2 linked regions of the Chelatococcus sp. HY11 genome follow. The protein of the gene in region 1 binds, or shares a complex with, the protein of each later gene. Links are inferred from orthologs where the notes say so. Each region holds a gene or a part of one and is shown on either strand. Other genes may lie near its edges. The genes, in order: uvrB and KIO74_RS01290.

Region 1 (15,054 bases):
CCGGAGATATCCTTCTCCATTAGCCCGCCCGGTTAACTTTTTATTAACCATGCAAGGTGGAACTTGCGGCGGGCCTTTAACGACACTTCCGGTCCCGTTTTCCGGGGGCGGAAGTGCTTAGGACATGCCGGAATGCCCCTCATTAACGGCGCATTGCCTGTTTCCTTGGCATTGACGGCCTCGCGTTAACCATCCCTAACATTTGTTAACCAATCGCCGCCTCAATGACGGGCGTTTGCCACATTTTCGCCATCTATCATTAGGGGCGCTGTTGCCAGCCTGCAACAGACGTAAGCCGAAGTTTGCGTTACAAGAGGGCAAGTCCAGAGCGAAACGCATCAAACGCTCAATGGAAGGCAACAGGAGTTCGTTATGAAGAAGGTTCTTCTTGCTGGCGTGGCCGCCGCAGGTCTCATGGCTTCGGGCGCGGTCGCTTTCGCGGCTGACCTGCCGAGCCGTCGTGTCGCCCCGGTTGCGCCGGTGGTGGTTCCGATCTTCACGTGGACCGGCTTCTACGTCGGCGTGAACGCCGGTTACGGCTGGAACACCAACAGCAACAAGGGCTATGTCGATCCCTACTCGGGCTTCGTCTATGGCACCGATTCCAGCGACGGCGGCTTCGTCGGCGGTGGCCAGATCGGCTACAACTATCAGTTCGGCCAGTTCGTTGCCGGTGTCGAAGCCGACATCCAGTACGCTGACCTGAACTCCTCGAACAACAACAACTACGCTGTGAACCCGTACTACGGCTATGCTTCGGCCGGCGGCAACGGCGTCGAGTGGTTCGGCACGGTCCGCGCCCGTCTCGGCTTCGCCTTCGACCGCGCCCTCATCTACGCAACCGGTGGTTTCGCGTATGGTGGTGGCCAGAACGGCAACGGCACGTACTACAACGGCGCGTTCATCAGCCACGGCGACTCGACCGTCACCGGCTGGACCGTCGGCGGTGGTGTGGAATACGCCTTCACCGACAACCTGACCGCCAAGATCGAGGGTCTCTATGTGAACCTCGGCAACAACGGCAACAACAGCAGCTACCTCTGGAACAACTACTACACCGGCAACAACAGCGACGACACCGAGTTCGGTGTGGTTCGCGCCGGCCTGAACTACAAGTTCTCTGGCTTCTAATTCTAGTCGCCAGTCTAAAGAACGAGCCGGTGGGGCAACCCGCCGGCTTTTTCTTTGTGGCGGTGCGATGACGGCAATCAGGCGAAACGTTGAGCCGTTGCCCGTGAGAACGCACCCATGAAAAAGCCTGCCACCCGGCTTTCGGGGGCAGGCTTTCTTCGTTGAAGAAGGGGGGGGGGCGCGCCCCCGCACGTGTCAGGCAGGCGCCGTTTCCGCGAAGGCCGGCACGGTCTTTTCAAACGCCGCGAGCCAAGCGACGAGTTTGGGCTGCTCCGCGCGCCATGCGCCGTCGAAGCGCAGGTCGAGATACCCCAAGGCGCAGGCGATCGTGATCTGTCCAGCATCGGGGATCGCTGTGGGCGCCGCCGGCGGGTTTGCCTCCAGGACAGCAAGGCTTCGTTCGACCTTGCCGTGCTGATGCGCGATCCATTTCGGCTCATGCTTGTCCGCCTCGCGCCAACGCCGCTCATAAACCAGCAGAAGGGCGGCATCGAGGAGGCCATCGCCGAGGGCTTGTTGCGTGAGCACGTCGAAGCGTGCCGCGTCGTCTGGAATGATACGTCCACCGCCCGCGAGGTGATCGAGATACTCAAGAATCACCGGTGAATCGAACAGCACACGCCCGTCCTCGAGAATGAGGGCCGGGATCTTGCCGAGTGGGTTTTGGCGGCGGATCGAATCATTCGGATCGGCGGTGTCCGTCGTCACGACATCGATGCGATCCCAAAGGCCAAGTACTTTCGCGGCGATCTTGACCTTGCGGCCGAAGGGCGAAGGCGGGGACGAACGCAATGTCAGCATTGTGGTGTTCCTAACTCTGCCGTGAGATGCAGTCTGGTGAACCTATGGCATTCAATCGGGACACTTCCCCGATGTCGTTTCGATGAAATGGCTCGGTTATTGGAGGGGCGTCGCCGGTCTCGCCGCAGGGGCCGCGACAGGAGTTGACCAACATGAGGGCCGCGCGGTCATCCTTCCCGCAACCATTCACACCGAAAGCCGGCGCGACTATCGCGTGCCAGGCGTTTCGCAAGCGCAGGCAAGAGGATCTCCGCTTCCTCGGCGAGCTTCCACGGTGGGTTGATGACGACGAGGCCGCAGCCATTGAGGCGGGTTGGATCAATCCTCGTCTCAATCATCAATTCGAGCCGCAGGGTACCCGTCCTCGATCCCGTCGCCAGGTCGTCGGCGAAACGGTCCGCATCGGCGGGGTCCTTGATGGGATACCAGCCGGCGAAAATGCCGGTTTCCCATTTCGACTGGGCCTTGAGCATTTCACGCCCGAGGCGCGCAAGTTCTCCGACCTCCTCGAAGGGCGGGTCGATCAGCACGAGGCCACGCCGCTCCTTCGGTGGAATCATCGCATTGAGCGCGGTCCAGCCATCGAGTTCCAGCGCCTTGACCTGCCGGTCGCGCAGGAAGAGGGCGGCCAGTCTCGCGGCATCCTCCGGATGGCGCTCGACGACGATGGCGCGATCCTGGCGGCGCAGCATCAAGCGCGTGATCATCGGGGAGCCGGGATAGCCGGCCGGATTGGTCGCGCGTACTGCGCTGATAGCCTGTCGATAGGGGGCCAGCAAAGCCTCGACATCATCACCAAAGGGCTCTTCCAACCGGCCGATTCCGTCGCGCCATTCTCCGGTGCGTTGTGCCTCCTCGCCGTCGAGATCATGCAGGCCGATTCCCGCATGCGTATCAATCACGCGGAAGGCTGCATCCTTCTTGAGGAGATGCGCGAGGATACGCGTCAGCAACACGTGCTTCATCACATCGGCGAAATTGCCCGCGTGATAACCGTGACGGTAATTCATTGCGGTTGCGGCACAGTGATGGAGCCACCGCGGCAGCCCCGGCGGTCAAGCTGAGGGCAGGTCTGGAAACTGCGCAGATCCTTGGAGAAACAGATGCGCACCTCGCTCAGGGTTCCCCTGCGACAGGCGACGGACATCATGTCGGTTCGCAGACCGGGATTCGCGGCAACGAAGGCGCGTTCCAGATCAAGAGGCGTCCATGTCGCGTCGCTTTGCATGGAAGTAATTGCCGGAGGGATAACGACCGCCTCGCGGGCGCGTCGTACGGCGGCAAAATAGTCCGTCGGGCTTAAACCCGAGCAGGTTCCGTGCTTGCGCCACTGATAGCGCGCCAATCCTTCGTCGGGATAGAGCCCCGTGGTTGTGGCGATCGCCGCCCGTGTCGGCTGGACGGCGGTCGCCGAACAGGTCGTTGGAAAGCCCTGAGTGTATTGGGGCCAGAGGCCGTGCACCACAAAGCCGAGCTTGCTGCCGTTCCGGCATTGATCGTAGCGATCCGGAGATGCGTTGAGCTCGCAGAACCCGGGCGACCAGGACAGGGCAAGAACATAGAAATCGAACTGGCCGGGAGGGGCGCCGCGACGTTCGCCGGCGCCTTGCGCGGAGACGGCCGTGAGCATCGCGAACGACAGGCCAGCACAGGCGGCGGTGGCGAAGGCGAGGCGGCGGACGTGCCTGGCGCGCGTGGATGGAGCCGCCACAAACGACGGTCGAAACCGGTAAGCGGGATTATCTCCCGTGTGGATCCCTACCGGCATTCAGCTTACGGCAATGCGGTCTTGCACCAGGGGGCGAAGCTCCAGCCGCGGTCGATGCCGCGCACGCAGAACTCGACATTCCAGCCGAAGCCGATCCCGCCGAGACCGGCACGGACGGAGTAGATCACCTCGCGCTTGACGCCATCCGTGACCAGCGTCGTTGCCCTGCAGAAGCGCCGCGGGATGAAATCGTCGCCCCAGGGGTTCAGGGCGATTTGCCGGATACGCTCGAACTGAGCCAGGCGAAGGTCCGAATTCCAGTACTCGGATTCCTTGCTTGCGAAGCGCATGGCCACTTCTGAAACCACGGCGACTGAGTCGCAGGCAGGGAGATTGCGCGTCACGTTGATGGGGTCGAGATCCATCGGCATATGAGGTTCGCCGGGGGCACGCTCGCCGGCGAAGCTGAACGAGCTCGCTGTGGCGAGCATCAGTGAAGCGGCGATCATCCTGCGCATGACAACTCCGACGCGTGGTGGCTCCGACAGCCGATATGGCCCAGCTTGACCATACAATTTTTCTGGACCATGCGGAATGGAGCTTGCGGGGTCAAGCGCAGCCGCGCCACAGTGACCCAAGAAGTGCTTCTGGCGCGAAATTGTCCAACAAAAGGTGCTGATATGGCTGGCATTCGTATCGTCGTTGCGGGGGCGACGGGTTGGGTCGGACGGGCGCTTGTTCCAGCTGTTATCGCGGCAAAGGATCTGGTGCTGGCCGGCGCGGTCAGCCGGGGCGCGGCCGGACAGGATGCGGGGGAGGCCATTGGGCAGCCGACCGCAGGTGTCATTGTCGCGGCCTCGCTCAGGGATGCGCTCGCCATCCCGTCGGACGTCGTCATCGACTACACCAAGCCGCATGTTGTGAAGGGCAACGCGCTGATGGCGATCGAGGCGGGCCGCCATGTGGTGATCGGCACCTCGGGCCTTGGTGCTGAAGACTACGCCGAAATCGATGCAGCCGCGCGCAAGGCGCATGTCGGCGTCCTCGCAGCCGGCAACTTCTCCATCACGGCGACTTTGCTCAAGCGCTTCGCACTGGAGGCTGCTCGCTACGTTCCGGACGTTGAAATCGTCGACTATGCGGCCGCCTCGAAGCCCGACGTACCGTCGGGAACCGGGCGTGAGCTCGCCGAAGTGCTAGGAGAGGCGCGGCAGGCCGGCACGGCCAAAGCTGTTGCCGATCTCTCGGGCCTGAAGGAAACGCGGGGCGCCAGTGTCGGCGCGCCTATTCCCGTACAGGTGCATTCACTGCGTCTGCCGGGTTACGTCCTGTCCTGCGAGGCCCATTTCGGGCTGCCGGACGAACGCCTGCTCATCCGCCACGATGCCGGGTCGTCGGCGGCGCCTTATGTCGCCGGTACACTTCTCGCCGCCAGACGTGTCGCGGAGCAGCCGGGTCTCCGGCGCGGGCTCGACAGTTTGATGGCCTGAACACGCAGAAGCCATGAGGTCTGTCGGGTCCAAGGCAAGAGGCCTTGAAACGCCGTTGGCCGTGGTCGAGATCGCGGATTAGCGCCCGATCAGACCAGGCGGGCGCAGGTCCATGTCAGAAGACAGCCGACGCGGTGGCGGGCTCTGCGGCGGCGCGGGATAGGGTGTGGGGCTGTAGCCCGCCGCCGGCGCGTAAGTTGGGTCCCGCGAAGCGCTCGGACGTGGCGCCGGATCAGGCGACGTGATCGCGAGCGGCGGGGCGGCGGGGGCGAGGCCCGATGTCGGGATATCGCCGCCTTCTTCGCCCGGCCCGTGGTCAGGCAGCGGGCCTTCCGCAGGCAAGTTGAATTGGGGCTGTGCGGCAGCCGGTGGATTACCGGTGGCCGCTATGGGCGCGCCGTAGGACATTGGCCTGTCGGGGTCGATGCGCGGCGCGAATTTGATGACGGGTTTGCAGATTGTCCGGCCTCTGGCGTGACGCGCGAGGTCCAGGTGAAAATGGTCATTGTGATGGGCATCGGCTCCCGGCCCCAGGACCGTTGAGAAATAGCGACAGGAACCGACAAAGATCTCCCGCAGGAACTCCTGCTCCTCGGGCGCGCCGCGCCAGCCCTTGAGAACCGTAATCACTCGCCCGTCGGCGAAAGTCAGCGACATGATGTCGACCGCGTTGCCGTAGGAATGCTCTGAGCGTGGGGCCCCAGCCTTGTTGTTCATGGTGCGGCAGTTGTAGGAGCCCGCGTTCACGCCCGTGACCGGCTGGCCAAAATAGAGCATGGCCGCCGGCTGCACGATCTCCGCGAACCAGCGATCTGTCGTCGTGATCGCCGGGCAGGCAAGCAGCGCGCGGGATTTCAAAGTGATGCTGCCCTCACTGAAGGCGCTCACACGGAACGGATAATCCATGCCACAGGCACCAGGGCCTGAAATGGCGCGGGCCTGCTCGAAATAAGCGGATGCGCGCACGTCCTTGTGCGTCGCCAGACATGCGACCTCCGCCTCGCCGCGCCAGGCTGCTCGCTTTTCCATGACGAACAACCCGCATCCGGCGAGGGCCAGGACGACCAGTATAGATCCGCCCAGTTTCCACGAAGGCAGGCGGCTGAAGGGGCGGCGCGCCATACGCATTACTCCGCGCGCTGTCACTGTAAGGCTTGAAGAATGCGAGCATTGTCCTAACGGAATCTCAACGTCGCCCGGCCCGCGGAGGCGGTCGCATATCGTCCGCCCGCTTACAGTGTTGCGAGGAACAGTGAAGCTCGCGGACGAGCGATCTTCTGGGAAAGTCGTGCTGATGTCGCGGACCCTTGACGTCCCGCAGTGGCGAGACCTCGCGAAAGCATCGCAAAATCATGAAAAACATGTTGGAGAGGCCTTTCCAACGGCTGATGCGTTCCCTATCTTCCATGCATCGGGCGAATGGCGGCTATGCCTGCCGTTCGCAGGTCGCCACGCCGGTTGATCAGCTCGCCGGCAGCAATTGATTTCGACGGGAGGGACGACGTTGTTGAGAACCTTGGGTCGCCGCGGTGGTTTCGTTGCCATCGCCACGCTTGCCTTGATGGTCACGGCGAGTGTCGCGGAGGCGCGCGCAGGTCGCAGCGGGGGCATGGGCAGCAGGGGATCGCGCACCTATAGCGCGCCGCCGCCGACCGCGACCGCGCCAACCCAGGCGGCTCCGCTCCAGCGCTCCACAACCCAGCCCAGCGCGGCCCAACCGAATGCGGCACAGCCCGGCATGGCGGCCCGTCCCGCGACGCCCCCGCGCTCCGGTCTTTTCGGCGGCGGCTTTGGAACGGCCCTGATGGGCGGTCTGCTCGGCGCGGGCCTGTTCGGCCTTCTCTCCGGCAGCGGCCTGTTCGGTGGCCTCTCCGGCCTCGGTTCCATCCTCGGTCTCCTCCTGCAGGTGGGCCTGATTGTCGGCCTCGTCATGCTGGCGATGCGCTTCTTCCGCCGTCGGCAGGAGCCGGCCATGGCCGGCGCCGGCCCGATGGGTAACGGCATGAACCGCAGCGCGCTTGGTGGCGGGCTCGGTGGTCTAGGCGGAGGTCTGGGTGGCCTCGGCAAGGGGCTTGGTGGCGGCCTGGGTGGAGCCCCGGCTCCAGCCGCTCCGGCGACCCCGGTGGACGAGCTTGATATTCAGCCGTCCGATTTCGAGGCTTTCGAGCGCACGCTCATCGACGTGCAGGCCGCCTATTCGAATGAGGACCTGAACGCGCTCCGCCGCCTGGCGACGCCGGAAGTGGTCGCCTTCATGGCCGAGGATCTCGCCAGCACGGCGGCTGAGGGCCACATCAACCGTCTTTCCGACGTCAAGCTCCTGCAGGGCGATCTTGCCGAGGCGTGGCGTGAGGGGGATGTGGAATACGCGACTGTCGCCATGCGCTTCTCGCTGATAGACACCCCCCTTGACCGTGAGACGAACAAGATCGTCGCGGGCCATGCGGAACTGCCCTCCGAGGCGACCGAACTCTGGACGTTTCGTCGTTCGAAGGGCGGCAAATGGATGCTCTCGGCGATCCAGCAGGGCTGAGAACAGGCCGGCTTCAAGGCTGAAATGGAAAAGGCGCCGCTTGTACGGCGCCTTTTTGTTGCCGGTCATTGAGACGGCGTGGTGGTCAGTCGTTGCCTTGGCCGCAGCTATACCCAACAAAGCACTGCGGGTTGTCGCGCGTCGCGAGATAGGCCGGCACTTGGCTCTGCCGCGGCGCGCAGTTGTTGACATAGGTATCGTAAAGGTAGGGGCCGGTACCGATGACCACACGTCCCTGGCGCTGCACCAGATTCTGGAGGGTGGCACAGCTTTCGCGGGAAGCCTGAACCTGCGCTTGCGCGAAAGCGGGAGTGACCGCAGCCGCGGCAAGCACGGCGGTGACCCCTGTCGCGGCGGCCGCTCTCGATATCCTGGACAGCGATGTTCTAAAACCGGGGGGACAGGTAGGCGGGCTCATCGTGATCAGTGTCCTCTGTGGCATTGGGATCATGCCTCTCAATAGAAAACACTGATCGATTGTTCTTTCACAATCAGCAAGTTGTGATGAAGGAGCGTGCGCCCTCAAAAGCGCGAAAGCGAGACATCGTCAAAAGCGCTACCGTCGCCGACGCCCGCCTTTCTTGACATTGGATGTACCCGCCCAATCCGCGACGGCGCGCGGTTTGAATTCCTCCGCGCCAAGGGGGATCTCACGGTTGTGCGGTCCCATCTCGTCGAGGGTCGGTTTGCGGGCGCGCGTGGCCGGCTCGCCATCGCTGCCGGGCGGCTGGTTCGCCTTGGCGCCATATTTGCGCGATCCGGCGAAGTGGCCGGCCTTGGCCTCCACATCCTCCTGCCGGGCCAACGGATCATCGGCGATGGCGAGTTCGGTCGCCTGAAGCCGCTTGATCTCGTCGCGCAGGCGCGCGGCGGTTTCGAATTCGAGATTGGCGGCCGCCTCGCGCATGCGCTTCTCGAGGTCGGCCATGACGGCCTTGAGGTTGTGGCCGACACCTGTCGCCTCCTTCGGCAGGAGGCCGGTGTCTACCTTGACGTGATCGCGCTCGTAGACCGAATCGAGGATGTCGCCGATGTTCTTCTTGATGGATTGCGGCGTTATGCCATGCTCGGCGTTGTAGGCGAGCTGCTTCTCGCGGCGCCGGGAAGTCTCGGCCATGGCCCGTTCGAGGCTGCCCGTGACATTGTCGGCATAACAGATCACGCGGCCGTCGACATTGCGCGCGGCGCGGCCGATGGTCTGGATGAGCGAGGTCTCCGAACGCAGGAAGCCTTCCTTGTCGGCATCGAGAATGGCGACGAGCGCACATTCTGGGATGTCGAGGCCCTCGCGCAGCAGGTTGATGCCGACCAGCACGTCGAAGGCGCCGAGCCTCAAGTCACGAATGATCTCGATGCGCTCGATGGTGTCGATGTCGGAATGCATGTAGCGCACGCGAACGCCGTGCTCATGCAGATATTCGGTCAGGTCTTCCGCCATGCGCTTCGTCAGCACCGTGACGAGAGAGCGATAGCCCTGAGCGGCCACCGCCTTGACTTCGCCGAGCAGATCGTCGACCTGCGTGCGGGCCGGCCGGATGTCGACGGGCGGATCGACGAGGCCGGTCGGGCGAATGACCTGCTCGACGAAAACACCGCCGGTCCGTTCCATCTCCCACGAGCCGGGCGTGGCCGAGACATTCACGGTCTGGGGTCGCATGGCGTCCCATTCCTCGAAGCGCAGCGGGCGGTTGTCCATGCAGGAGGGCAGACGGAAGCCATATTCCGCCAGTGTCGCCTTGCGGCGGAAGTCGCCGCGATACATGCCGCCGATCTGCGGGATGGTGACATGGCTTTCGTCGGCGAAGACGAGCGCGTTGTCCGGCAGATATTCAAACAGGGTCGGCGGCGGCTCGCCCGGCCGCCGGCCGGTGAGATAGCGCGAATAGTTCTCGATGCCGGCGCAGGAGCCAGTGGCTTCGAGCATCTCGAGATCGAAGGTCGTACGCTGCTCCAGCCGCTGGGCTTCCAGGAGGCGGCCCATCCGGTTGAGCTCCTCAAGCCGCCACTTGAGCTCTTCCTTGATGCCCTTGATGGACTGGATCAGTGTCGGACGCGGGGTGACATAGTGCGAATTCGCATAGACCTTGACGAAGCCGAGATCAGACGTCTTCTGCCCGGTCAGGGGATCGAACTCGACGATGGATTCCACCTCGTCGCCGAACAGCGAGACGCGCCAGGCGCGGTCCTCGTAGTGGGCGGGGAAGATCTCGATGACGTCGCCGCGAACGCGGAAGGTGCCACGGCCGAAGTCGCCGCCTGTGCGTTTATATTGCAGGGCCACCAGATCGGCGATGAGCTGCCGCTGCTCGATCGTCTCGCCGACTTTCACCGAGAAGGTCATGGCCGTATAGGTCTCGACCGAGCCGATACCGTAGATGCAGGACACCGAGGCGACGATGATGACGTCATCGCGCTCAAGGAGGGCACGCGTCGCGGAATGGCGCATGCGGTCGATCTGTTCGTTGATCGACGATTCCTTCTCGATATAGGTGTCCGACCGGGGTACATAAGCCTCGGGCTGGTAGTAGTCGTAATACGAGACGAAGTATTCGACCGCGTTGTCGGGGAAGAAGCTCTTGAACTCCCCATAAAGCTGGGCGGCCAGCGTCTTGTTGGGCGCGAGGATGAGCGCCGGGCGCTGCGTTTCCTCGATCACCTTCGCCATGGTGAAGGTCTTGCCCGAACCGGTAACGCCGAGCAGGACCTGGTCGGCCTCCTGGCGGCGGATGCCATCGACAAGTTCGACGATGGCCGCGGGCTGGTCGCCCGCCGGCTCGAAATCGGACTGCATGCGAAAGGCGACACCGCCTTCCGACTTCTCGGGCCGCTCCGGGCGGTGAGGCGTCCAGAGCTTGCCGTTCTTGAAAAGCGGATTGCCACTCTCCAGCAGCGCGGAGAGGGCCGCGACCGTCGCCGAGACGCCGGAAGCGCCGTCGGGGTCACTCAACGGCTCGGGCGCCGCGGCCTTTTTTCGGGTTGGACTCTTGCCGCCGGGGCGCTCGGACTTTCCGGGCTTGGCCGGTGCTGAACCCGATCCCGGCGTCCAAACGACACCCGCGTCAAAACGCGCCTGTGGCGCTTCGCCGAAGCCGCCGCGCTCGTCATTGCCGTCGGACGCGGCTCCGCCGGGGCCGGCGCGACCTTTGTTGATCGCCGGGTTGAGGAGATCCGCGAGAAAGGGATCAAGGGGCTGGACGCGGGGTTTCGCAGCCTTGGAGCGGGGCGTTTTGGGAGCCATGGGCCCAATATGGGCCTAGTTCTCCGTCGAGAAAAGGCCGCAGGTGTCATCCGCGGCGCTTTCCCCAAAGGCATATGGAGGCGCATTGTCGCGTGGGGGCTGCGCTGAACCCCGTTTCCGTGGCGTTTGCCGTCAAATGCCGCTGTAAACGACGCCGATGACCAGCAGGACGAAGCCGACCAAGAGCGTCTCGAAGCCGTAGCCCGAGAAGAAAGGCACCGGAAACATCCCGTAAGTCACCAGAAGCGCGATGATCGCCAGAATGAGCGCGACAATGAACACGATCTTTGACGGAGCCGTCAGAGAAAAGCTGCCTGATCTTGCCATCGAAACTCTCCCGCATGAAGGAGGGTGGGGCCGTGCCTGTGCATGAAGGAGCCGGGGATAAGTCCGATCCTGTGTGCCCAGAATAATCTTAACGATAGCAGAAGCTTAGTAATCAGGCGTGGCAGCTGCTGCCAACTGAACGGCGTCTCGCCCACGTCGGTGGAAAGGAGCTCCTCGCATGTTACCCGTCAGGTCCGCGCCATGACTGTCCGCATGGCGCCCACCAGGACCTGGCCATCATAGGGCTTCCGGACCACCGGAACGTCCGAGAATATCGCGGGAATCATCGCGCTGTCGCCATACCCCGTAGCGAAAACGAAGGGGATGCCGCGTCGGCTCAGTTCATCGGCGACCGGGATAGACGTGCCCTCTCCGAGGTTGACGTCCAGCACGGCCACATCCGGTGTCAGGCCGTTCAGCTTGGCCAAGGCCTCGGATGACGAGCTGGTGATCACAACGTTTGTCACACCGTGCGTATCGAGGATGTTCTCCACATCCATCGCGATCAGCATCTGGTCTTCCACCACGAGAACTTCGACGTCCGGCGCAAACGCCGCATGGGCGATCTCGATCCCCATAGGTAAGATGTTGCCGGACGCCGGTCCGCTGTCCGCGGCATTCCTCACATGTCGAGCCGGAAGCACGAATTCGGCGTGCAAGCCTTTGGGATTATAGGAAACCGCGCTTCGGCCCCCGAGATCATAGGGGATGCTACGATTGATGAGGGCCGTGCCAAAGCCGCGGCGGCTCGGCGGCTTCACCTCTGGACCGCCGCTTTCGCTCCAGGACAGGGCGAAATCCCCGTCCTGATCAAGCGACCAGCGAATCAAGAGCTTGCCGTTTGGTGACGACAGGCTTCCATATTTTGCGGCGTTCGTCGCCAGCTCGTGGAGCACCAAGGCCATGACGGAGAACGAGCGGTTGTCCAGCCATACCGCCGGCCCCTCAAGGGTAACTTCCGCGGAATGTCGCTGATAAGGTGACAGCTCGGCGGTGATAAGATCGAGCAGCATGCCGCCGTCGTTGCTGCGTACGATCTGGTCATGGGCAAAGGCGAGGGCCTGGATGCGTCCCTTCAGGGTCAGCACGTAGTCGGTGAGGCTCAATTCCTCGGCCGAGGGGTGGCTCACTATGGACTTGATGACGGCGAGGATGTTCTTGACGCGGTGATTGAGCTCTTCGTTGAGCATGCGCTGGCGGACATCAGCCTTGTTACGCTCGTCCGCCATCATCTCGTTGTGGCGTAGCACCACCTCGACGGTCGCGATGCGAGCCGCCTCCGCGATCTCCCGATCGGCTTCCGTCCAGGGTTGCGATTGGTGCCTTACAGTTTCCTTCCAGATCGCGAAACTGCGACGGGGTGTCAGACGGTCGCCGAGGGGCCCGGTTTCGTAGGACTTTTCCGGATTGCCTGCCCATTCGAGTGTCTGCACGAATTCCTTGCGGAAGAAAAAGAGGTAGTCCCGGGGAGTTTGCGAGAGGGGAATAGCGAGGATGCCGGAAGCGATCTCGTGGTAGTCCGCCGCGGAGGGAAGGCGTTGCGACAGAGCATGGGTGGCCCAAACTTTCCCTTCCGCGACCTCACCGATAAACCGGGTGATCTCGGGCAGCGCGTCGAGGGGTGGTGTCGTGCCGTAGCCGTTCCACGTTCCATTCATCCATAAGCCGACGCCGTTGCACGGCATCAGCCGCATGAAATCCGGCAGGTTGTCGCGCAGAAGGCTTTCTATGTCCGCGTAGTGAGACGCGGCTTGCAGAAAGCGGTCGAGAGCATCGCGCGCAGCCGTCGCCGATTCAAGCTTGCGCTTCTGCTTGAGGACATGGAGGTGCAGGGAAAAAAACTCCCCGAACATCTCGGCGGAGACCCGCTGCGCCATCGGCAGAACGCGCGGCGCGTAGTGGTGACAGGCAATGAGCCCCCAGAGCCTGCCGTCGATAATGACAGAAATCGACATCGAGGCGGCAACGCCCATGTTGCGCAGGTATTCGCAATGAACGGGCGAAACGCTGCGCAGATGCGCGAAGGACAGGTCGAGCGGTTCGCCGGACGGGTCGAGCTCGGGCACAACCGGCACACGATGCCCACTCGCGTCGGAAATGATGCGGATCGTGTTGCGAAGATAGAGTTCGCGCGCCTGTTGGGGAATGTCGCCGGCCGGAAAATATTGACCTAGAAAGCTCTCGAGATCGGCACGCTTCGCCTCGCTGACGACTTTGCCAGCACCGTCCTGCTCGAACCGATAGATCATCACCCGATCGTAACCGAGCAGCGCACGCACCAGTTTGGAGGTCTTGTCGATCAACTTGTTGACTTCGGTGACGTCGCTGATGCGGCTGATGAGCTGGCGTGCGAGCTCAAGCGGCGAAACGACCGTCTGCGTGGGCTCGAATTCAATGATGACGGTGGCCTTGTAACGATGAACGGCAACATCGAAACGGCGACCGTCCGCGAGGGCGACGTCAAAAAGAAGAGATGGGCGTGAAGCACCGCTCGACGTGGTCAAAGCATTGCGCAGGGCATGCGTGACACGCGCGCCGAGGATGTCGTCCAGATGCGCATTGACGAGCTCGGTCTTTTGCAGACCCAGCATGTCGGCGGCGTTTCTCGAATGCCGCAGCACAACGGCCGCGTTGACGTCACAGGCGAGCAGGCAGCCATGCGGCTGAATGCTGCCGGGTATATGAATGGGTTCGCGGTCACAATTGGTCAAGTCGACCGAGAAAGCTCGGCCGGCCAACGTCCGACTAGACGGCATCGGCGAGCCTTTCCGGCCTTGCGTGTGCGGCACTGGTCGGAGCCGATGCACCAAACGCCAATTCCGCTTCCCTGAATGTTGCCAGCGAGGCCTCGATAGTGGCTTCTATATCGATGTGTTCGACTTGATCCAGCCGGGCAGTAAAGGCACGCCAATCATCCAAACCGCTGGCTTGGACGGCGAGATGCCGGGCGCCGTGACAATCGCTAAGGCCGATTGCATTGGCACGCTTCTGCAGGATTTGGGCGCCGAGGTTAGACCCAAGGAGAACGTACAACGTCCCGAGAAGCTCCGCCTCGGTCCGCATTTTCGGCAGCGCAGCGGCCGGCTCAACGTCCGGGAGCCCGAGATCAAGCAAATCCTGCCTGAGAACATGTCCGATCATCCGTGGGCGCCAGGGACCCCAGGCCTCCGGCCAGCGGGACAGATCCAGGCGATGCTCGACCGGCAGCCTGAACTTCGCCATTCCCCGGATATACCGCGTATAATCTTCCCGTCGCTCGAATGTGCCCACTAATGCGTCAACGCGTGCGTGAGCGAGACTGGTCTTTTCTCGTAAAATAAACCGCCGCGTTAACTCAGACATATCACTTCTTTCTGCCCCAATATCGCATCTGATGTCACAATTGCTTTTTGTCAACATCGTGTGGCGCATGCGAAGACGACGACGCATCATCGGAACGCGTGGCAGGGAAAACGACACAATATCCAATGGCTCGATAGCTTAGACTTGGCCTTTTTTGCGGTGTGCGCCGCCAAATGCTGTATGCTGCGAGGCCGCGCTGGTGGTTTTACGGCCTCAGCACAAATTCGTTCGCCTTACTTCGCTCTCGCAGAAGTATCTGCCTGTGGAACATCCTGATGCATTGCAATATCTGTGGCGGTAAAGCCTTCCTCGATATGCCGAAACGCCCGCTTGCGCGTTGCGCCGGTTGCGGCTCGCTTGAGCGCACCCGTGTGGCCGCTTTGCATATCAAGGCGCTCCGATTGGCTGAAGGCGCGCATATCCTGCATTTCGCGCCGGAGCGCGGACTGGCGAAGCTCCTGCAGGGCATAGGCGGCGAGAACTA
Region 2 (14,820 bases), 190 kb from region 1 along the record:
GCAAGTGCCCCCTGTGTCGCCACAAGGATCGCGATCATCGCACCAAATGAGACCACGGCGCGCGGCGCAATGCCCTTCTCGCTTTTGCCAGACTGAGGTCTTTCCCGACCCCAGGAAACACGCGTACGCATTTCGGTACACATCGCACCGCTCCTCCCATACCGCGCCCCGCGTACCTACATCAGAGCGCGCTATTTATATGGGATGGAAGCCGTCGCGCGCCATGGCTTTAGTGTGGGCAGCGTGCCCATAACGCCATCCGCATCGCCGGAAAGCTCGACGCCGTTCGCGTTTTGGTCCAAGGTCGTCCCATGAATCAAGGTCTGAACCACCCATCCCGGAAGCACGACGCCGACGGCGAGGCCACCCGGGCCGCGCCGCGTGGCGGCAGCCTCAGCGAGCGCGCCCGAGCGCAGGCAGCGCCTGTTGCCTATCTCGCCGGTCTCAACCACGAGCAGCGCCTCGCGGTGGAGACCACCGAGGGGCCGGTGCTCGTTCTCGCGGGTGCCGGCACGGGCAAGACCAGGGTGCTCACCACGCGCATCGCCCATCTGATCGCCATCGGCCGCGCCCGCCCTTCCGACATTCTCGCCGTCACCTTCACCAACAAGGCGGCGCGCGAGATGAAGGCGCGCGTCGGCATGCTGGTCGGGCCGGCGGCCGAAGGCATGCCCTGGCTCGGCACGTTCCATGCCATTTCCACCAAGATCCTGCGCCGCCACGCCGAGCTCGTCGGCCTCAAGAGCGATTTCACCATTCTCGACGTGGACGACCAGATCCGCCTCATGAAGCAGGTGATCCAGGCCGCTAATCTCGACGAGAAGCGCTGGCCGGCCCGCCAGCTCGCGAGCATCATCGACGGCTGGAAGAACCGGGCACTCGGCCCCGACCAAGTGCCGCACGGTGAGGGCGCCGCCTTCGCCAATGGCCGGGGCACAGAACTTTACCGCCATTATCAGGAACGCTTGAAGATCCTGAATGCCGCCGATTTCGGCGACCTGTTGACCGAGACCATCCGCCTCTTCCGCGAGCATCCGGACGTCCTCGCCCAGTATCAGAAGCGCTTCCGCTATATGCTGGTGGACGAATACCAAGACACCAACGTCGCGCAGTATCTGTGGCTCCGGCTGCTGGCCCAGGGGCGCGAGCCCGGCCAGCGCAATCTGGCCTGCGTCGGTGACGACGACCAGTCGATCTATGGCTGGCGTGGCGCGGAGGTGGACAACATCCTGCGCTTCGAGCACGATTTTCCGGGTGCCGTGGTGGTGCGACTGGAGCGCAACTACCGCTCCCATGCTCATATCCTCGCGGCTGCCTCCCACCTCATCGCCCATAACGAGGGCCGGCTCGGCAAGACACTGCGCACGGACGATGAACCGGGCGAGAAGGTGACGATCACCGGCGCGTGGGACTCGGAGGAAGAGGCCCGCCTCGTCGGCGAAGAGATCGAGGCGTTGCAGGCCAAGGGGCACAATCTCTCCGAAATCGCCATCCTCGTGCGCATTTCCGCGCAGATGCGGGAGCTCGAAGACCGTTTCGTGCAGCTCGGCCTGCCCTACCGCGTCATCGGCGGCCCGCGCTTCTACGAGCGTATGGAGATCCGCGACGCGCTCGCCTATTTCCGCTGCGTCGCCCAGCCCGCCGACGATCTCGCCTTCGAGCGCATCCTGAATACGCCAAAGCGCGGCCTCGGCGACGCGACCGTGCAGGTTCTCCATGCCCATGCGCGGGCGGCGCGCATTCCCCTGATGGAAGCGGCGCGCTTCATCGTCGAGACGGAAGAGCTGAAGCCGAAGCCGCGCGGTTCCCTGCGCGATCTGTTGGCAGCGTTCTCTCGCTGGAGCTCGCTGATCGACAATACGCCGCAGACGGAACTCGCCGAGATGATTCTGGAGGAATCCGGCTACACCGAAATGTGGCAGAAGGACCGGTCGGCGGAAGCGGCCGGGCGCCTGGAGAACCTGAAGGAGCTCGTCCGAAGCCTCGAGGAATTCCCGGATCTCCGGGGCTTCCTGGAACATGTCTCGCTGGTCATGGACGCGGTCGAGAACGACACGGAAGACCGCGTCAGCCTGATGACGCTGCATGCCGCCAAGGGCCTGGAATTCGACACCGTGTTCCTGCCCGGCTGGGAGGAAGGGCTGTTTCCCAACCAGCGCGCCCTCGACGAGAGCGGTCGCGCGGGGCTGGAGGAAGAACGCCGTCTCGCCCATGTTGGCATTACCCGCGCCCGACGCCGTGCGAAGATCTATTTCGCCTCCAACCGCCGTATCCATGGCCTTTGGAACGCCACGATCCCCAGCCGCTTCATCGACGAGCTGCCGGAGGACCATGTCGAGGTGACGGAAGCGCCCGCCGCCTTCTCCTATGGCGGTTACGGCAAGAGCCGCTTTGACGATGTGGAATCGTTTTCCTCATCCTATGCCACGCCGGGCTGGCAACGCGCCCAGAACAAGGGTGGTCTAGGCAGCGGCGGCTTTGGCGGAGGCGGCAGCCGCGGAGGTTTCGCGCAAGGGCGTGGTGGCTACGGCGGCTCCTCCGGCCCGGGACGCGGCGGCCTGCTGATCGAGGGGGAGCTCGTCGCCAAGTCCTCGGGACCGGCCTCCGCCTTCGCGCCGTCCGACCGGGTGTTCCACATCAAGTTCGGACCAGGCTCGGTGGCCGCCGTCGACGGCAACAAGCTGACGGTCGACTTCGACAAGGCCGGCCGCAAGATGGTGCTCGACAGCTTCGTGCAGCGGCAGGGCTGACCGGCGACCATTCATCAACCGCTGATTTCATGCACGGGCCATTATACGGCGGCCCGCCGCATGCAGCGAAGCTTAAATAACGTCAATACCGAACTTGATCTTTGCAGGTCGCCACAAGCGCAATCTTGGCATTTACTTCTGCCCAATCGGGTCGATTAAAAATCAACATTAAAACATATTTGCGACATATTGAATGCCGCGATCGATTACTTTTCTTGCTTACCATAAAAACGCGGAACAAAGATCCCATCCAGCCATTCTTTATGGCGCCGGCAGTCGATGACGGTACGACATGGATAGTCGACGTCTCGCCGGCATATCCGGTCAAGCATACGGTCATAAGGAGATGATCATGCCGAACCAAGGTGGACACGACACGGGTAAGCACGGCCAGAAGGACATGCAGAAGGATATGCATCCCTCCAAGGGTCATACGCAGAGCAGCGGAACGCAGAGCGCGTCCGGCTCGCCCGGCCAGCACAACCCGCAGTCCGCGCCCGGCGCCGGTAAGGACAAAGACCAACACGCCCGGAAGTAAGCTGACACCGTCACATTGAGGTTGACTCAGCGCAACTGAGGTCGGTTCGGGCGGAGCCTGAGCCGGCCATAACTTTTTTTCAAGACAGCGGAATTGGCCGCGCTAGAATTCGCGCATGGAAGGAAACGCGACGCATAACGGGCCAAAGCCAGCCACCAACGAAGCCATGGGCATCTTCGCCCTGGATAAGGGGGAGCGCACGCGCTTCTTCGCTTGCCCGAATTTCGCCGCGCTCGATTGCCTGACTGCGACCTTCCGCACCTATCGCTACGTCCCACACACGCACGACACTTTCGTCATCGGTTCCGTCATCGCCGGCTGCGAAACGTGGACGGTGCGTGGCATACGCGGCTATGCCGGGCCCGGCGACTTCGTTTTCGTCAATCCCCAGGAAGTCCATGACGGCGCCCCCCATGGCAGTGGCTATTGCTATCGGATGAGCTACCCGTCCATAGAGCTGCTCCGCCAGATCGCGAGCGAGCTTCGCGAAAGGGACGTGACGGCCACGCCTTATTTTCCGGAAACCGTGGTCAACGATCCGGCGGGAGTCGCGCTGTTCGTCGCCGCGCATGCCGCGATGGATGTGCATGGAGACGCGCGGGCCGGCGAGGAGTTGCTCTATCGCGCCTATGCCCATTGCCTGGTGCGCCATGCGCGTGTCACGTCTCAGCCGGCAACCGGCCGCGAGGCGGACCAGGTCACCCGGATCGGCCGCATGATCAAGGAACATTACGCCGACGACCTGTCCCTCAGCCGCCTGGCGGCTGAAGCGGGGCTGCCGCGCCACCGTCTCATCAGCGCTTTTCGCCGCGAGACCGGCATGACCCCGCATGCCTTCATCCTCGACCGGCGTGTCATCGCTGCTCAACAGGCCCTGCGGCGTGGCGCCACCCCGGCCGAGGCCGCGGCCGCTACGGGCTTCTGCGATCAGGCCCATCTCACCCGCGCTTTCAAAGCCCGCATCGGCATTACGCCGGGAGCCTTTCGCGCCGCGGTATCCTGACGGCGACATCGACCCACCCTCGTCCTGTCACACCCTCGAGGCTACCCATGCTGGACCGCGCACAGCCCCAGAAACTGGATCACGAGCCCCCGCACGGAAAGCCATCGCGCCAAAAGCCATCGCACCGAGCGTCTCGGGGCCGCGAATGGCGTGCGGGCATTGCGGCGATCGTTCCCGTGGCCATCGCCGCCATCCCGATCGGTCTTCTGTTCGGCGCCCTCTGCAGCGCCAAGGGGCTCACAATCGCCGAGGCGGGGCTGATGTCCGCCCTCATCTTTGCGGGAGGCTCCCAGTTCGCCGCACTGGAGCTGTGGACGACGCCGGTCCCCATCGCCGCACTGGTTTTCTCAACACTTCTGATCAACGCCCGGCATGTGCTGATGGGCGCGTCGCTCACCCCCAAGACGGGGCTGTTCTCGCCCCTGCAGCGATACCTCGGCTTTCACTTCATGACGGACGAGACCTGGGCGCTTGCCGAGAGACGGGCTGTCGCCGCCCCCCTCACCCCCGCCTACTGGTTCGCCCTGGCGACGGTGCTGCCCACGGCGTGGATCGGCTCGACCCTCGCTGGCGCGGTAGTCGGCTCGTTTCTCGGCGACCCCAGGCGTATCGGCGCCGATTTCGCCTTCACAGCGCTCTTCATCGGCTTGATCGCGGGCTTCTGGAAGGGGCGCACGACGGCGGTTACCATCGCCGCGAGCGGAGGCGCAGCCGCGCTCGCTTATGTCACACTCGGCCCACCCTGGCACGTGGCCGCGGGCGCCATCGCCGGCATCGCCGCAGCCTACATGACCGCACCGGAGTCCAGTGACAGCGAGGCCCACCTCAGCGCGACAACGGGATCCCCGCCAACGATGAACCCCGAAAATGAAAATATAGACCGACAAAACTCCAAATAAACAAGCATTAATTCCCCATCCTCACGATGAAATATCATATACATAAATTGATAGATCGGACGCATAAGTACCGATATTTTTTTAATCGTTCCGAACACGCGTTTCACTATCTTTCGCGCACCCTTGGAAGGGCAATTTTTTCTCGCAACACAATGGAAGTGAGGAGAAAATTGATGCGTTATTCAGCCAAAATGGTCCGAGCCATCAATGCGTGCGACGCCCTACGCCGGACCAGCCTATCCGCATTGGCGATACTAACATGACCGCGGAATCGAACGGGCCAGCGGCCATCCATGTCACGCATCGAGCAGCCAGGTGCGAGTGGTGTGACGGGCTCAAAGCCGTGGCGCCCGTCGCCGCCGTCGTCATGCCCGTCGGCCTGCTCTTCGGCGCGCTCTCCAGCGCGAAAGGCCTGACGTTGCTCGAGGCCGGGCTGATGTCCATCCTGGTATTCGCGGGCGGCGCCCAGATCGCGGCCATGGACCTGTGGCTCGACCCGATGCCGGTGGCGGCGATCGCGCTTTCGACCTTCCTGATCAACGCGCGACATATCCTGATGGGCTTGTCGCTCGCGCCGAAAACCCACGGCTTTAGCCCCCGGCAGCGGTTCTTCGCCTTCTTCTTCCTGACGGACGAAGCCTGGGCTCTGTCGGAGCGACGCGTTTTGAACCACCCGCTGACGCCAACGTTCTGGTTCTCACTGGCGGTCGTCATCCCGGTCGTCTGGAGCGCGGGCACCTACATCGGCGCCCGCTTCGGGAACTGCCTGGGCGACCCCTGCGCGATCGGGGCCGACTTCACCTTTACCGCCCTCCTGATCAGTCTGATCGCCGGGTTCACGACGACACGCACAGCGCTTTCCGCTGTTCTCGCGAGCTGTGTGACCGCGACACTCAGCTATGTGGCCCTTGGCGCACCCTGGCATATCGTCATCGGCGCGACGGTGGGACTGACGGTCGCCTATGTAACGGCACCGAGAGACCGTGTCGCGGAAGCCGCCGAGCGCAACCTCATCAGCGACGCGTTGTCGAATCTCGATCCCGCCGCTCCGCTCGACTGCCCTTCAGGAAGCCGCCCATGAATAGCGAAAACGCCATGAATATTGACAGTTCCGCCCTGATGGCCATCCTCGCGATGGCGGCGGTGACCTATCTCACACGCATCGCCGGCATCGCGCTGGCCGGACGGCTCACGCTCTCAGGACGCGCGAAGGCGGCTTTTGACGCCATTCCGCCAGCGGTTCTCGTCGCGGTGATCGCGCCAAGCGCATTGGCGACCGGCTGGCCGGAGACCGTCGCGGCGGCGATCGCCGCCCTGTCGGCGACCCGCCTGCCGCTGCTCGCCACGGTCGCAATCGGCGTTCTCTCCGTTGTCGGGCTCCGGGCCATCGCGGGCTGAGGCCCCTCGGCCACACGCAAGACCACGGGCGGTCTTGCGTGTGCGTTCCGGAAGGTACGCCCCGCTCAAGCCTGCAGCGGCCGCGTCGCCTCCTGCAGCCACTGCAGCGTCTCTCCGTCGACGAGCGGCCCGATATGGGCGAGCACGTCGGCGTGATAGGCGTCGAGCCAGGCAATTTCATCCTCGGTCATCAGCGACGGGTCGATCAGCGCCCGGTCGATCGGCGTGAAGCTCAATGTCTCGAAACCGAGCATTGGCCGCTCGCCCCCGGTCACATCCCGCGGCTCCACGAGAACAAGGTTCTCGATGCGGATGCCGTAAGAGCCTTCCTTGTAATAGCCGGGCTCGTTGGACAGGATCATGCCGGGCTCGAGCGGCACCGTCCCGAGCTTCGACAGCCGCTGCGGCCCCTCATGCACCGAGAGATAGGAGCCGACGCCATGGCCGGTGCCATGGTCGAAGTCCGTACCCGCCTGCCAGAGCGCACGCCGCGCCAGCGCGTCGAGCTGGGCTCCCGAGGTGCCGCGGGGGAAAATCGCCGTCGCGATCGCGATATGCCCCTTGAGCACGCGGGTGAAACGGTCGCGCATCTCCTCGGTGACTGCGCCCACGCTCACAGTGCGGGTGATGTCGGTGGTACCGTCGCGATATTGCCCGCCGGAATCGACGAGGAAGATCCCCTGCCCGATCGTCCGGTCAGACGCCTTGGTCACGCGGTAATGTGGCATCGCGGCATTCGGTCCGGCGCCGGCGATCGTCGGGAAAGATACGTCCATTAGCGCGTTGGTCTGGCGGCGGAACTCCTCGAGCGCCTCGACCGCGGCGATCTCCGTGAGCTCCCCGCCGGGCGCCTCCCGCGCGAGCCAGGCGAGGAAGCGCGCCATGGCGACGCCGTCGCGGCGATGGGCGCTCCGGCTGCCCTGCTGCTCGACGGTGTTCTTCACGGCCTTCAACCGCGTGATCGGATCCGCGCCGACATCCGCCTTGCCCCCGCCCTGCTCGATCGCCTGTTTCAGCGCCATGGCGCCGGTGGCCGCGTCGAGGCGCACCGGGGCGCCGCCGGCCGCGACCGTTGCAAGCGCCTCGGTGAAGGAAGACGGCGCTGCGACATCGGCCACGCCGGCGAGATGAGCGCTGACCTCTTCATCAATGCGCGCGGAATCAATGAAGAATGTCGCGCGTCCCCGCGCGGGAAGGAGCGCATAGGCCAGCACCAGCGGCGTATGCGTGACGTCACCACCGCGGATATTGAAGAGCCAGGCGAGATTGTGCGGATCGCTGATGACAAGCCCACCGACACGCGCCTTGACGAGCGCTTCTTGCACGGCAGCGACCTTCGTGCCCTTGGCCTCGCCCGCGAATTCCAACGGATGGACGACGACAGGCGAGGCGGGCGGAGCCGGACGATCGCTCCACACCGCGTCCAGCGGATTTGACGAGAGAGCCACGAGTTCCCCGCCCGCCGCATCCACGGCGGCAGCCAGACGCTCGGCCTGCTGCACCGTATGCAGCCAGGGATCGTAGCCCAGCCGGCCACCGATTTTCAGGTTGGCCTCGATCCAGCCTTCAAGGCTCGTGTCCGCGAGTGCGACCGGCGTGAAGGCATCGAGGTCGATTTCATCTCGCACTTGCAGCGTATAACGACCATCCACGAGTACCGCCGCCGCATGGGGCAGCACGACCGCATAGCCCGCAGAACCTGAAAAGCTGGTCAGCCATGCAAGACGGTCATCGCTCGGGGGCACATATTCTCCTTGATGCTGGTCGGCGCGCGGCACCACGAAGCCATCGACACCCCGGCGAACGAGCTCCTCGCGCAGGGCTTTGAGCCGAGGGCCGCCGGTCGATGCCGACGTGGGCTTGTCGAAGCTCTGAAAAACACAAGACGCCATTGAGATCCCACCGCATTCATCCGCGAACCAATGCGTTCAAGACTAATGAGGGGTTAACGAAGCCGCAACGCGAGAGGATGGTTTTTGCGCGCTTTGTCACCGAAACATGCAGCCGACGCGCATTTCCTGTGCAGACAGCGGCAGACACCGCAGGAGCCATGCGTTCATTGCATATATCAGTTAGGTCACATGCACTGACCCATCTTCTTCGCACATGCAACATTGTCTATATTGCAATGCGTGAACGGACGGCGATGGCCGTCCATATACGGAGGCGGCAATGGCAGAAGTAGCAATGTCCGGCTATGCCGTAGCGGCGAAGAAGCCGCGGAAGGCAGTCGGCCTTATTGAACGGCTGTGGGCGCGGATCGAAGCGGCGCAGATGGCGAAGGCCCAGCGCTATTTCGAGCAGCACTATCCCTCGTTGGCGCGCGAGCTGGTCGCGATGCACAAGGCGGATAAATCCGCGAACTGATTGACGAGGCCCTGAAGGCCTCTATCCGTCGTCGACGCTTCCGCGATGACGGGGTTCCACAGGGAAGCACAGCAAGGAACATCAAGATGATCCTGGTGACCCTCTTCAACAGCGTGGCCCGTTTCCTCGTCGCAGCCCATGAAGTCATCAATGAAGCCATGGAAATGCGCGCCGAGATGGCGAAGCGCTACCCACACATCTAAAGACCACCAGCCGCGATCCCGCCCGGAGCTTTCACTGGCCTTCCGGGTGATCGGACCGGTGGTTGTTGTCCGCAAGCCCGCCCGGTCAGAGCCAGGGGCGGGCTTTTGCTTGTGTGCGTGTCATTTTGCGGGCGGCCGCCCCGCCCTTGCGCAGGCGAAGTGTCGCCCAGCCGTCGCGCTGGCTTTTCTGCATGAGGCGCAGCCCCTGCGCGGCATAGGCCGAGAGAACACCGGGCACGTCGCTGGGCAATAATCCAGAAAGCACAAGTAACCCACCGGGCGCCAGCACCGCCGCGATGGAGTGCGCGAGCCGCCTGAGCGGCCGTGCCAGGATATTGGCGAAGACAAGGTCGAACCGCTCCGGCCGCGCCGCGAGCGCATGGCGCACGCCGGGCGCGACATAGAGATCGAGATGACCGGCGGCCGCGTTGAGCCGCGCGTTGCGCCGTGCCACCTCGACGGCGATGGGATCGATGTCGCCCGCCACCACCCGCGCCTTGAGGGCCTTGGCCGCCGCTATCCCGAGAATGCCCGTGCCGGTGCCGACATCAAGAACATGACGGGGCCGGCGCTGCTTGAGAACATCCTTGAGCGCCATGAGGCAGCCGAGCGTCGTTCCGTGGTGACCGGTACCAAAGGCCAGCGCCGCCTCGATTTCGAGCGCGATATCGTTTGTCTTCACGACCTCGCGGTCATGCCCGCCGTGCACAAGGAAGCGCCCGGCACGCACCGGCTTGAGCCCATCGAGGCTCGCCTTCACCCAGTCCTTCGCCGCAACCGCGTCGAACACGGCCGTATCCACCTTCTCGCCGACGATCAGGCGCAGGAGATCGCGAATGGCCTCCTCATTGGGCTCACGCGAGAAATAGGCCTCGAGCAGCCAGGGCTGCGCGGTGGCATTCCCTTCCTTGGGGTCCTCAGGCTCGATCTCGAAGGCGGCGACCGCCGTCTCCGCAGGGTCGAACACCTCCCCGAGCAGATCCGTCAACCGCCGGGCGGACGCCTCGTCGGTCTCGATGCGCAGCACATGGGTAGGGGCGTGGGGAGGAAGACCTTCAAGCATGGGTACCAATCACAAGAAACATGGGTCGCACGCGGCTTTCCGATGCAATGACCACAGCGGAGCGGCAATGTCACGTCCGGAAGCTGATTTGACTAGGCCGAAACACGCCGAAGGCTCGGCCACAGGCCGCACCCGCAGGAGCGAGCCAAATTCACCGATCTATCGAGTCAGGCGCGGTGCACCAAGCTACCTATTTCTCATCTGCGGCGCTGATCCCTCCCCTTCGGGGGAGGGATCGATCCGCCCTCTTATCTGCAGCGCTGGACCTGACGCCGCGGCTCACAACCGCCCGACGCGCCGGAGCCATGTCTCCTCATCGATCACCTCGATGTCGAACTCCTTGGCTTTGGCAAGCTTGGAGCCGGCGCCCGGCCCGGCCACCACGAGGTCGGTCTTCTTGGAGACGGATCCGGCCACCTTGGCGCCAAGCCCTTCCGCCATGGCCTTCGCCTCATCGCGGGACATGCGCTCGAGCGAACCGGTGAACACCACCGTCTTGCCGGCGACCGGGCTGTCGGTCTGCACGGCCTCCATGGGCTCCGGCGTGACCTCCGCCAGAATGGCATCGAGCGTCGCCTGATTGTGCGCCTCGGCGAAGAACTGCACGATAGCCTCGGCAACGATGATGCCGATGCCGTCGATGGCGGTGAGTTCGGCCCAGGCGTCGCTCGCCTGGTCGGCGGCGCGGGTCGCAGTCTCGCGGAGCGCATCGAAAGAGCCGAAATGCCGGGCAAGCAGGCGAGCGGTCGTCTCGCCGACATGGCGGATGCCGAGCGCGAAGATGAAGCGATTGACCGGTACATGCCGCCGCGCCTCGATCGAGGCGAAGAGATTGCGCACGCTCGTGTCGCCGAAGCCCTCGCGGTCCTTCAGCTTTTGCAGGTTCGCCTTATCGCGGGCTTCCAGCGCGAAGATGTCCTGCGGCGCATGGATCATGCCTTCGCGGTAGAACAGCTCGATCTGCTTGTCACCGAGCCCGTCGATATCGAAGGCATCACGCGAGACGAAATGCTTGAGGCGCTCCATCGCCTGGGCGGGACAGGTGAGGCCGCCGGTGCAGCGCCGCACCACGTCCTCGCGCCCGGTGCGCGGGTTGATCTCGCGTTCGGCGTGGCTGCCGCAGACCGGGCAGGTCTTCGGGAAAACGTAGGGGACTGCGCCGGCCGGCCGCTTGTCGGCGACCACGGAGACCACTTGCGGAATGACATCGCCGGCGCGCTGCACGACGACGGTGTCCCCGACCCGAACGTCCTTGCGGGCGATCTCGTCCTCATTGTGCAGGGTCGCATTGGAGACCACCACACCGCCAACCGTGATAGGCTTGAGCTTCGCGACCGGCGTGAGCGCGCCTGTGCGTCCGACCTGGATCTCGATCGCGAGAAGTTCCGTCATCGCCTGCTCGGCCGGAAATTTGTGTGCCAGCGCCCACCGCGGCGCTCTGGATACGAAACCGAGGCGCTGTTGCAGCGCCAGACTGTCCACCTTGTAGACGACGCCGTCGATGTCATAGCCGAGATTGGCGCGCTCGGCCTCGATAGCGTGATAATGGGCGATCAGGTCCTCGACCGTCTCGCAGCGCTTCATCCAGGGGTTGATGCGGAAGCCCCAGCGCCCGAAGGCCTCGATCACGCCCATCTGGGTCTCGGCCGGCAAGGCTGTCCGATCGCCCCAGGCATAGGCGAAGAAGGCGAGCGGACGGGATTTGGTGATCGAGGCGTCGAGCTGGCGCAGCGACCCCGCCGCGGCATTGCGCGGATTTGCGAAGACCGGCTTGCCCGCCGCCGCCTGGCGCTCGTTCAGCGCCGCGAAGTCGGCATGCCGCATATAGACCTCACCGCGCACCTCGATGACGTCAGGCACATCGGCTGCATCGAGCGTCTGCGGGATGTCATCGACCGTGCGCGCGTTGGCCGTGACATCCTCTCCCACCTCGCCGTCGCCGCGCGTCGCGGCGCTGACAAGGTGTCCCGCTTCGTAGCGGAGGCTCAACGAGAGCCCGTCGATCTTGGGCTCGGCCGTGAGAGCGATTTCCGCATCGGCCTTGAGGTCGAGGAAACGGCGGATACGGCCCACAAAATCACGCACGTCATCGTCGGCGAACCCGTTGGCCAGCGACAGCATCGGCACGCGGTGCCGGATCTTGGCGAATTTCTCCGAGGGGGTGGCGCCAACCTTATCCGACAGGCTGTCTTCCGTCTTCAACGCCGGGAAACGAGCCTCGATCTCGTCATAACGCCTCCGCAGCGCATCATACTCCGCGTCCGAGATCGTCGGGGCATCCTGCTGGTGATAGCGGATATCGTGGCCGGCGATCTCCTCCTGGAGATCCGCATGCTCGCGCTTGGCCTCTCGTGGCGTGAGCACAGCGACGGCGACAGTACGGAGGGAATTATCCTGTGACATGGCTCGTCTCTTCCTGTCGCCCCGAATCGCGTAGCGCGCTAGCTCGGCGATGACGGAGAGAATCCCGAAGCCCGCCTTATAAAGCCTTCACCCCGCCGCTTCCAGAAGCCGGGCAGCGGCGGCGCGGGCCTCTTCGGTGATCGTGGCTCCGGCCAGCATGCGGGCGATCTCCTCGCGCCGCGTATCCGCCTCAAGCGGCAGCACCCGCGTCGCGACGCGCTTGTCCTTCGCTGACACGGCCTCCTTGGCGATCAGGAAATGGCTGTCGGCGCGCGCGGCCACCTGAGGCGCGTGGGTGACGGCGATGACCTGAACCTGATCCGCCATTCTCCCGAGCCGCGCGCCGATGGCATCGGCCACCGCTCCGCCGACGCCCGTGTCAATCTCGTCGAACACCAGCGTCGGCGCGGAGCCGCGATCGGCGAGCACCACCTTCAGCGCCAGCATGAAGCGGGACAATTCGCCGCCCGACGCCACCTTCATCAGCGGTCCCGGCCTCGTACCGGGATTGGTCTCAACCCAGAATTCAACCCGGTCGAAACCCTCCGCGAGGCGCGCCGTCTCATCGACATCGACCCGCGTGATGAAACGTGCCCGCTCAAGCTTGAGCGGCGGCAGCTCGGCATTGACGGCCGCATCGAGCCTCGTCGCGACCTTGCGGCGCGCCTTGCTGAGCGCGTCGGCCTTCTTCACGTAAAGCGTTTCCGCGGAGACGACCGCGGCCTCAAGCGTAGCAAGCTCCGCCTCGCCGGCATCAATGCTGGCTACGTCAGACGTGTAGCGCTCACACAAGGCGGCGAGGTCGTCGGCCGGCACATCATATTTGCGGGCCGCCGCGCGCAGGGCGAAAAGCCGCTCCTCGACCATCTCCAGATCCCGCGGATCGAATTCAGCGTCACGCAAGGCCGTCTCGATCACCGCGCGGGCATCATCCAGCGCGACCAGCGCGGCATCGAGCGCCTTCACGCTGGGCTCGACCAGTTGTGGCGCCTGGGTCGCCCGCCGCTCGAGACGCCGCACCGCCGCCGACAGCAGGGGAACCGGCGACGCGGGACCGCCGACAGCGTCGAAGGCCTCGGCGATATCCTTCGCAACCTTCTCGGCCTGCATCATGGTCTGGCGGCGCTCGGCGAGCCGCTCTTCCTCGCCGGCTTCCGGCGCCAAGCGTGAAAGCTCCTCCACCGCATGGCGCAGGAAATCGACCTCCTTGCGGGCAGCTTCCATCCGGTCGGTATGGCGCTTCAAGGTGCTCCGCGTCTCCGCGAGCCTGGCATGCGCCTCACGCAAGGCAGCTGCATCGGCATTCAGACCGCCGAAGGAGTCGAGCAAGGAACGGTGCTGTGCGGGATCAACAAGCGCGCGGTCATCATGCTGACCGTGAATCTCGACGAGCTCGCCGCCGATGGCCTTCAGGACCTGGACGCTGACAGGCTGGTCATTGACGAAGGCGCGGGTACGGCCGTCGGCATATTGCACGCGGCGAAGGATGAGATCGCCATCCGCTTCGATATCATAGCCAGCCAATGACCGGCGCACCGGATGGTCGCTCGATAGATCGAAGACAGCCGTCACCTGGCCCTGGGGTTGGCCATGCCGCGCCAGCGAGCCATCGCCACGGCCACCGAGCGCCAGGGCGAAAGCATCCAGCAGGATCGACTTTCCGGCCCCGGTTTCGCCTGTCAAAACACTGAGACCGCCGTCGAACGTCAGGTCGAGGCGGTCTATCAGGACGATGTCGCGAATCGTGAGCTGGGTCAGCATCAGCCAGTCTCAACGCAACAGGAGCGATCAATGCAACCGAAATAACGCACGTGCGTCACGCTGACGGCCCGCTTCGTGAAGGCCGCCAACCTGAAAGGCGAATCAGCCGAGCCGGCCGCTACTGAAGAGCTTGCTGATCCAGGAGCCGGTATCTTCACGCGGTTGGATCCCGTCCTTGGCGAGAAGCGCATAGGCATCTTTATACCACTGGCTGTCCGGGAAGTTGTGGCCGAGCACGGCCGCCGCCGTCTGCGCCTCGGCGACGATCCCAAGTGCCATATAGGCCTCCACGAGACGCTCCAGCGCCTCCTCGACATGGCGGGTCGTCTGATACTTGCTGACCACGATGCGGAAGCGATTGATCGCCGCCGTGTAGTTGCGCTGCTTGAGATAGTAGCGTCCGACTTCCATCTCCTTGCCGGCGAGCTGGTCGCG

What was found.
Region 2: the proteins of uvrB (region 1) and KIO74_RS01290 are in contact, whole or in part, in a crystal structure (PDB 7EGT), measured with the Thermus thermophilus proteins. The link is inferred for Chelatococcus sp. HY11 from one-to-one orthologs. Residues at the interface, in WP_096411307.1 of Thermus thermophilus: Glu23, Leu25, Arg26, Asp27, Gly28, Glu29, Arg30, Phe31, Arg55, Glu326, Asp327, Phe328, Glu379, Ser382, Gln383, His398, Gly400, Arg401; in WP_096412145.1 of Thermus thermophilus: His654, Arg656, Phe657, Gln666, Asp668, Glu669, Lys680, Arg681, Leu682, Ser683, Lys685, Tyr686, Ala687.

The regions. Positions count from the first base shown.
Region 1 is NZ_JAHBRX010000001.1:52,826-67,879, forward strand. Bases 8,020-11,283 are described here. They hold uvrB (excinuclease ABC subunit UvrB), read right to left. Parts: upstream 10,902-11,283; coding sequence 8,220-10,901; downstream 8,020-8,219. Other genes in these bases: KIO74_RS00300 (hypothetical protein), read right to left, coding at 8,020-8,081; KIO74_RS00310 (hypothetical protein), read right to left, coding at 11,034-11,228. Also shown: KIO74_RS00260 (outer membrane protein), read left to right, coding at 373-1,131; KIO74_RS00265 (glutathione S-transferase family protein), read right to left, coding at 1,327-1,932; KIO74_RS00270 (23S rRNA (adenine(2030)-N(6))-methyltransferase RlmJ), read right to left, coding at 2,100-2,942; KIO74_RS00275 (ribonuclease T2 family protein), read right to left, coding at 2,939-3,562; KIO74_RS00280 (hypothetical protein), read right to left, coding at 3,706-4,158; dapB (4-hydroxy-tetrahydrodipicolinate reductase), read left to right, coding at 4,321-5,130; KIO74_RS00290 (extensin-like domain-containing protein), read right to left, coding at 5,209-6,252; KIO74_RS00295 (TIM44-like domain-containing protein), read left to right, coding at 6,692-7,663; more of KIO74_RS00300, read right to left, coding at 7,749-8,019; KIO74_RS00315 (HWE histidine kinase domain-containing protein), read right to left, coding at 11,417-13,966; KIO74_RS00320 (biliverdin-producing heme oxygenase), read right to left, coding at 13,974-14,570; KIO74_RS00325 (class I SAM-dependent methyltransferase), read left to right, coding at 14,846-15,054. UniProt on the Escherichia coli protein: The UvrABC repair system catalyzes the recognition and processing of DNA lesions. A damage recognition complex composed of 2 UvrA and 2 UvrB subunits scans DNA for abnormalities.
Region 2 is NZ_JAHBRX010000001.1:234,959-249,778, reverse strand. Bases 1-3,030 are described here. They hold KIO74_RS01290 (ATP-dependent helicase), read left to right. Parts: upstream 1-311; coding sequence 312-2,750; downstream 2,751-3,030. Other genes in these bases: KIO74_RS01295 (hypothetical protein), read right to left, coding at 1-131. Outside these bases: KIO74_RS01285 (hypothetical protein), read left to right, coding at 3,103-3,288; KIO74_RS01280 (AraC family transcriptional regulator), read left to right, coding at 3,404-4,291; KIO74_RS01275 (AzlC family ABC transporter permease), read left to right, coding at 4,468-5,190; KIO74_RS01270 (AzlC family ABC transporter permease), read left to right, coding at 5,450-6,271; KIO74_RS01265 (AzlD family protein), read left to right, coding at 6,286-6,588; KIO74_RS01260 (aminopeptidase P family protein), read right to left, coding at 6,654-8,480; KIO74_RS01255 (hypothetical protein), read left to right, coding at 8,761-8,955; KIO74_RS01250 (50S ribosomal protein L11 methyltransferase), read right to left, coding at 9,244-10,221; NAD-dependent DNA ligase LigA, read right to left, coding at 10,501-12,624; DNA repair protein RecN, read right to left, coding at 12,712-14,385; KIO74_RS01235 (outer membrane protein assembly factor BamD), read right to left, coding at 14,488-14,820. UniProt on the Escherichia coli protein: A helicase with DNA-dependent ATPase activity. Unwinds DNA duplexes with 3'-5' polarity. Translocates on single-stranded DNA with 3'-5' polarity. Initiates unwinding more efficiently from a nicked substrate than double-stranded DNA.